Regions from separate parts of the Actinacidiphila glaucinigra genome, predicted to be linked through region 2. Evidence: riboswitches for the same ligand, from Rfam matches in the RefSeq annotation. Region 2 holds a riboswitch; the other holds the start of a gene.
The links. Region 2 has a riboswitch for cobalamin ahead of OIE69_RS30025 (cobalamin biosynthesis protein). Riboswitches for the same ligand answer to the same signal wherever they lie in the genome.
Positions count from the first base shown of each region.

Region 1 (3,401 bases), 3.1 Mb from region 2:
ACTCACCGCTGAGCGTCTCGCGCTTGAAGAGGTTGGAGACCTGCGGCTCGATGCACTCGTACACACCGGCGATCGAGGCGATCGTCGCGGTCGGGGCGATGGCCAGCAGCAGCGAGTTGCGCATGCCCGTGGCGGCGACGCGGGCGCGCAGCGCCTCCCAGCGCTCGGGCCAGTTCTCCTCGGTGTCGTAGTGGTCCGGGTGCAGCACGCCGCGGGCGGCGCGGGTCTGCGACCAGGCGGGGTGCGGGCCGTGGCGCTCGGCCAGGTCGCAGGAGGCCTCGTACGCGGCGAGCATGATGCGCTCGGCGATCTTTGTGGACAGCGCCTTGGCCTCGGCGGAGTCGAAGGGCAGCCGCAGCTTGAAGAAGACGTCCTGCAGGCCCATCGCGCCCAGACCCACCGGGCGCCAGCGCTCGTTGGAGGAGGCCGCCTCGCGGGTCGGGTAGAAGTTGATGTCCACCACGCGGTCGAGGAAGGTCACGGCGGTGCGGACGGTGGCGTCCAGCCGCTCCCAGTCGATGACTTCCTCCCCGGCGCCGCCGTCCCTGCCCACGAAGGAGCCCAGGTTGATCGAGCCGAGGTTGCAGACCGCGGTCTCACCGTCGTCCGTGACCTCCAAAATCTCCGTGCAGAGGTTGGAGGAGTGGATCACGCGGCCGGGCTCGGCGGTCTGGTTGGCGGTGCGGTTGGAGGCGTCCTTGAAGGTCATCCAGCCGTTGCCGGTCTGCGCCAGGGTGCGCATCATGCGGCCGTACAGCTCGCGCGCCGGGAGGGTCCTGCGGGCGAGGCCCGCGGCCTCGGCCTTGCGGTAGGCGGCGTCGAACTCCTCGCCCCACAGGTCGACCAGCTCGGGAACGTCGGCGGGGGAGAACAGCGACCAGGTGCCGTCGGTGTCGACGCGGCGCATGAACTCGTCCGGGATCCAGTGCGCCAGGTTGAGGTTGTGGGTGCGGCGCGCCTCCTCGCCGGTGTTGTCGCGCAGTTCCAGGAACTCCTCGAGGTCCGCGTGCCAGGTCTCCAGGTAGACGCAGGCCGCGCCCTTGCGCCGGCCGCCCTGGTTCACGGCGGCGACGGAGGCGTCGAGGGTGCGCAGGAACGGGACGATGCCGTTGGAGTGGCCGTTGGTGCCGCGGATCAGCGAGCCGCGCGAGCGGATGCGGGAGTAGGACAGGCCGATGCCGCCGGCGTGCTTCGACAGCCGGGCCACCTGGTGGTAGCGGTCGTAGATGGAGTCCAGCTCGTCCAGCGGGGAGTCCAGCAGATAGCAGGAGGACATCTGCGGGTGCCGGGTGCCGGAGTTGAAGAGGGTGGGGGAGCTGGGCAGGTAGTCCAGCCGGCTCATCAGGCCGTAAAGCGCCGCGACCTCGTCCACCGAGCGGCTGGTGCCGTCCTCGGCCAGGCCGGAGGCGACGCGCAGCATGAAGTGCTGCGGGGTCTCGATGACCTGGCGGGTGATCGGGTGGCGCAGCAGGTAGCGGCTGTGCAGGGTGCGCAGGCCGAAGTAGCCGAAGCGGTCGTCGGCGCCGTCGGCGAGCGCTGCGTCGACCAGCGCGTCCAGCCGCGCGGCGTGCTCGGCGACGAAGGCGGCGGTGCCGTCGGCGATCAGGCCCTCGCGGTGGCCGACCGCGATGGACGCGGAGAACGAGACCGCGCCCTCGCCCGCGGCCTCGTCGGCGATGGCCAGGGTGAGCAGACGGGCGGCGAGCCGCGAGTACTGCGGGTCCTCCGCGATCAGCCCGGCGGCGGCCTCGGTGGCCAGCGCCCGCAGTTCCGCCTCGTCCGCCGTGGCGCTGCGGCCGCGCAGCGCGGCGGCGGCGACCCGGCCGGGGTCGGTGTCGGTGAGGTCTGCGGTCAGTTCCGTCAGGACGCGCAGCAGGTCGGCTCCGGTTGAGGCGGGGTCCGATGCGGTGGCGGGTGCGGCGGGCGCGATGGTCACGTGTGCTCTCTCCCTCGTACGGCGGCGACGCGGAGGAGCGGCGGGGCGCACGTGGGGCAGGCCAGGGCATGCCGCGGCGCGTCCGCCGGCCCAACCCGCGAGGCCCGGACACTTCACCGTCCGGACGGCGCGCCGGACGGTGCCGTCGGCAGGTACTCGGACTCGCGGGCACGCCTTCAGGCGCCCGCACACCGTTGCGGGGCAGTCCCGGATTCTCACCGGCTTCCCCTGCGGCGACAGCGGAGTTGAGCATACATCTAGTGGCGCCCGCTGGTGACACCACCAGATGTTGTGTCGACGCGGTTACAGAGCGACGGGTTCACCGGTGCCAGTCGTGGCCGTCGCGGGAGTCGTGGACGCGCCCGGTCAGCGCGGCGAGCGCCAGGGCGAGGAAGAAGACCAGTGCGGTGACGGTGGCGAGGAAGGTTTCCATGCCTTCGACTGTGCTCCTCGCGGGGCCCCGCCGGGAGTGGCAGGACTGACGTGCTACCGCGAAATCCTGCCACGCCCCGACGGCCGGTCTGCCATCCTGGAGGCATGCTGCAGAACGTGGCCGTGGTCCTGCTCGACGGAGTCCATCCCTTCGAACTCGGAGTCGTCTGCGAGGTGTTCGGAATCGACCGGTCGGACGACGGTCTGCCGGCCTACGACTTCGCCGTGGCCTCCGCGCAGAGCCCGACGTTGACGACGCCCGCCGGGTTCACCATCGGCACCCGGCACGGACTGGAACGGCTGGAGGAGGCCGACCTGGTCGCGGTGCCGGCCGGCGACTCCTATGTGGACCGGGAGTACCCGCCGGAGCTGCTGGACGCGCTGAACCGTGCCGTCGGACGCGGGGCGCGGGTGCTCAGCGTCTGCTCGGGGGTTTTCGCGCTGGCCGCCGCCGGCCTGCTGGACGGCCGCCGCTGCGCCGTCCACTGGAAGCACGCGGAGGAACTGGCGCGGCGCTACCCCCGGGTGCGGGTCGAGCCCGACGTGCTCTACGTGGACGAGGACCCGGTGATCACCTCGGCCGGCACCGCCGCCGGGATCGACGCCTGCCTGCACCTGGTGCGCAAGGAGCAGGGCAGCGACGTGGCCAACGCCATCGCCCGGCGCATGGTGGTGCCGCCGCACCGGGAGGGGGGCCAGGCCCAGTACGTCGACCGCCCGCTGCCGCGTACCCACTGCGACACCGTGGGCGAGGTCCTGGCGTGGATGGAACGGCACCTGGACCGCGAGGTCACCGTCGACGAGCTGGCCGCCCGGGCGCACATGTCGCCGCGCACCTTCGCGCGCCGCTTCCAGCAGGAGACCGGTACGACGCCCTACCGCTGGCTGCTGGGTCAGCGGGTGCTGCTGGCCCGGGAGTTGCTGGAGGGCACCGACGAGACGGTGGACGCCGTGGCCGCGCGCGCCGGGTTCGGCAACGCGGCGACCCTGCGCCACCACTTCGCCCGCTGGGTGGGCACCACCCCCCAGGCGT
Region 1 is NZ_CP109144.1:3,536,644-3,540,044, reverse strand. It holds gene OIE69_RS15445 (ribonucleoside-diphosphate reductase subunit alpha) at 1-1,936, opposite strand, end outside; cobalamin riboswitch at 2,067-2,226, opposite strand; gene OIE69_RS15440 (GlxA family transcriptional regulator) at 2,474-3,401, shown strand, end outside.
Region 1: it holds a riboswitch for cobalamin, as region 2 does, so the genes downstream of both, OIE69_RS15445 (ribonucleoside-diphosphate reductase subunit alpha) here and OIE69_RS30025 (cobalamin biosynthesis protein) in region 2, are expected to answer to the same signal.

Region 2 (3,401 bases):
CCCGGACGCTGCCGCGCAGCGACATCCGCAGCCCGTCCTCCTCGTCGATGCCGAGGCCGTGCCGGAACGGCAGCACCCCGTAGAAGCGGCGTCCGGTCAGCCCGCGCAGCATCTCCAGCCCCGGCTCCAGCAGGGACACGTCGCCGCGGAACTTGTTGACCAGGTAGCCGCAGACCAGTTCCTGGTCCTCGGGGGCGAGCAGCGCCGTCGTCCCGAAGAACGAGGCGAAGACCCCGCCCCGGTCGATGTCGCCGACCACGACCACCGGGAGCCGGGCGGCCCGCGCCAGGCCCATGTTGACGATGTCGCCCCGCCGCAGGTTGATCTCGGCCGGGCTGCCGGCGCCCTCGCAGATCACCGCGTCGTACCGCCCGCGCAGCTCCTCCAGGCAGCCGGTGACGGTCTCCAGCAGCTGCGCGCGGCTCCCGTTGTGGTAGCCGCGCGCGCTCATCTCGCCCACCGGGCGCCCCATCAGGACGACCTGGCTCGTCCGGTCCCCGCCGGGCTTGAGCAGCACCGGGTTCATCAGGGCCGAGGGCTCCACGCGCGCCGCCTGGGCCTGCATCGCCTGCGCGCGGCCGATCTCGGCGCCCTCGCGGGTCACGTACGAGTTCAGCGACATGTTCTGTGCCTTGAACGGCGCCACGGAAACGCCCTGCCGCGTCAGCCACCGGCAGATCCCCGCCGTGACGACGCTCTTGCCGGCGTCCGACGTGGTCCCCGCGACCAGCAGGCCCCCGCCCCTCATGAGTCCCTCCTCCGGGCGACCGCGCCCCACGCCAGGCGCCCGCCCACCGCGACCGCCAGCGCCAGCGCGCCGACCCGCCGCGACAACCGCGCCGCCCGTTCGATGTCCCGTACCTCCACCGGCCGGTTCCCCGCCCCCAGCACGGGCCGGTGCTCCACCCGCCCGCCATAGGCAAGCGTCCCCCCGAGGCGTACGCCCAACGCCCCCGCGAACGAGGCCTCCACCGGCCCCGCGTTCGGGCTGGGATGCCGGGAGCCGTCCCTGCGCCAGGCCCGCCACGCCCGCCGGGGGTCGGGGCCGGCCAGCACCGCGAGCGCGGCGGTCAGCCGGGCACCGGGGTAGCCGGCCACGTCGTCCAGCCGGGCCGCGGCCCAGCCGAACCGCCGGTGCCGCGGCGACTTGTGACCCACCATCGCGTCGAGGGTGTTGACCGCCCGGAAGCCCACCAGCCCCGGCACGCCGCCCAGCGCACCCCACACCAGGGCGCCCACGACGGCGTCCGAGGTGTTCTCCGCGACGGACTCCACGACCGCCCGCGCCAGTTGAGCCTCGTCCAGCGCCTGCGGGTCGCGGCCGCACAGATGGGGCAGCCGCTCGCGCGCCGCCTCCATGTCACCGGCGGACAGCGCGGCGCCGACGGCCCGTGCCTCGCGTACCAGGGAGGTTCCGCCGAGCACGGCCCAGGTCGCCGCCGCCGTCAGGGCGACGGACGCCGCGCCGGAACGGCGCACGGCACGCTGGAGCCCGGCCGCGGCCGCCACCGCGCCGCCCGCGCACAGGGCCGTGTGGAGGGCGCCGAGGCCGCGGTGGTCGCGCCACAGCGCCCGCTCCAGGCCGGCGGCGGCGTTCCCGAACACCGCCACGGGGTGACCGCGGCGCGGGTCGGCGAGGGCGAGGTCGGCGAGCCAGCCGAGGGTGGCACCGGTGGCGAACGCGCACGGCGCCGCGGCGCCGGTGTCGGGTGAACGGCCGGAGCCGCGCATCACAGGAGTCCTCACTCAGGGTCCGCGCCCTGGTTCGACGTGACCGGCGACGAGAGTCTCCTGGCTCCCGGATCGGCGGCACCCCCGGCCTTCCAGCCCCGAGTCGGGGCCGTGGCCATGGGCGGGGGTCCGCTCCCCGGTGACAGTGGCGGGACCGCGCCGGATTCGCACCGGACTTCCTCTCCTGCCGCCGTTTGGCGGTTCCGATACCACCACGCCCCGCTCCGGCCCGTCAACTCATCGCGACAGCCTGTGGAAAAGAAGAAACCCCAGCTCACGGCCGGAAGGCCGGGAGCTGAGGTCAACTTCACACCGCGGTGCGCGGGGACGTGCGGGTCAGGCGACGATCAGATAGATCCCGTACGCCACCGCCGCCGCGCACAGCGCGAAGCACAGGTACGCGCCGGTGCGGGCCAGGGCGGTGGTGCCACCCGGGGCGGAGGTGCCCGCCTCGCCGCCGCCGGCGGTGCCCTGCCTGGACAGGCCGACGATGCCGAGGGTGAACAGGCCGACGAGTCCGACGGTCACGGCGAGGCTGACGCCGAAGACGGAGCCGAGGGCAGCCCAGTCGATGTGCATGGTGCTGGTTCCTTCCGGGGCCGGTGCGGCTGCCGCCGTCAGGCGGAGGCCTTGGCGGGGTCGGTGTCGGCGGCGGTCGTGGTCAGGCCCGCGGGCGGCGGGATCACGGCGGCGATGGCCGTGGTGATGACGCCCGGCTCCTCGGCGTCGTGGGCCTCGTTGACGTTGGTGTGGTCGACGGGCTTGCGGCGGGAGGCGATCCAGATCGCGGTGCACGCGGCGAGCGCCAGGACGGCGACCGTCGTGACACCCCAGTCGCCCTGGTCGGCCAGGAGCGCGGCGCCCGCGGCGACCAGGCCCGCGGACGGGAGGGTGAGCCCCCACGCGGCGAACATCCGGCCCGCGGTGCTCCAGCGGACGACGCCGCCCTTGCGGCCGACGCCGGCGCCCATGACGGAGCCGGAGCAGACCTGCGTGGTGGAGAGCGAGAAGCCGAGGTGCGAGGAGGCCAGGATGACGGTCGCGGCGCCGGTCTGGGCGGCGAAGCCCTGCGGCGGCTGGATGTCGGTGATGCCCTTGCCCATGGTGCGGATGATCCGCCAGCCACCGATGAAGGTGCCGAGCGCGATCGCCATGCCCGCCGAGACGATGACCCACAGCGGCGGGTCGGAGTCGGGTGCGACGACGTTGCCGGCGATCAGGGCGAGGGTGATGACACCCATGGTCTTCTGCGCGTCGTTGGTGCCGTGGGCGAGGGAGACGAGGCCGGCCGAGGCGATCTGCCCGGCCCGGTATCCCTTGGCGGTGGCGGCCGGATCGGCGTTGCGGCCGATGCGGTAGGTCAGCCGGGTCGCCAGCATCGCGCCGACCCCGGCGACCAGCGGGGCGCAGACGGCCGGGATCAGGACCTTCATGACGACCGCGTCACCGTTGATCGAGCCGAATCCGGCCGAGGCGACGGAGGCGCCGATGAGGCCGCCGAAGAGGGCGTGGGAGGAGCTGGAGGGGAGGCCCGCCAGCCAGGTCAGCAGGTTCCAGACGATCGCGCCGACGAGTCCCGCGAAGATCACCTCGGGCTTGATGCCCGCGCTCTCGTCGAGGATGCCGCCGGAGATCGTCTTCGCCACCTCGACGGAGAGGAAGGCGCCGAC
Region 2 is NZ_CP109144.1:6,673,943-6,677,343, forward strand. It holds gene OIE69_RS30020 (cobyric acid synthase) at 1-748, opposite strand, end outside; gene OIE69_RS30025 (cobalamin biosynthesis protein) at 745-1,731, opposite strand; cobalamin riboswitch at 1,786-1,912, opposite strand; gene OIE69_RS30030 (hypothetical protein) at 2,068-2,310, opposite strand; gene OIE69_RS30035 (inorganic phosphate transporter) at 2,349-3,401, opposite strand, start outside.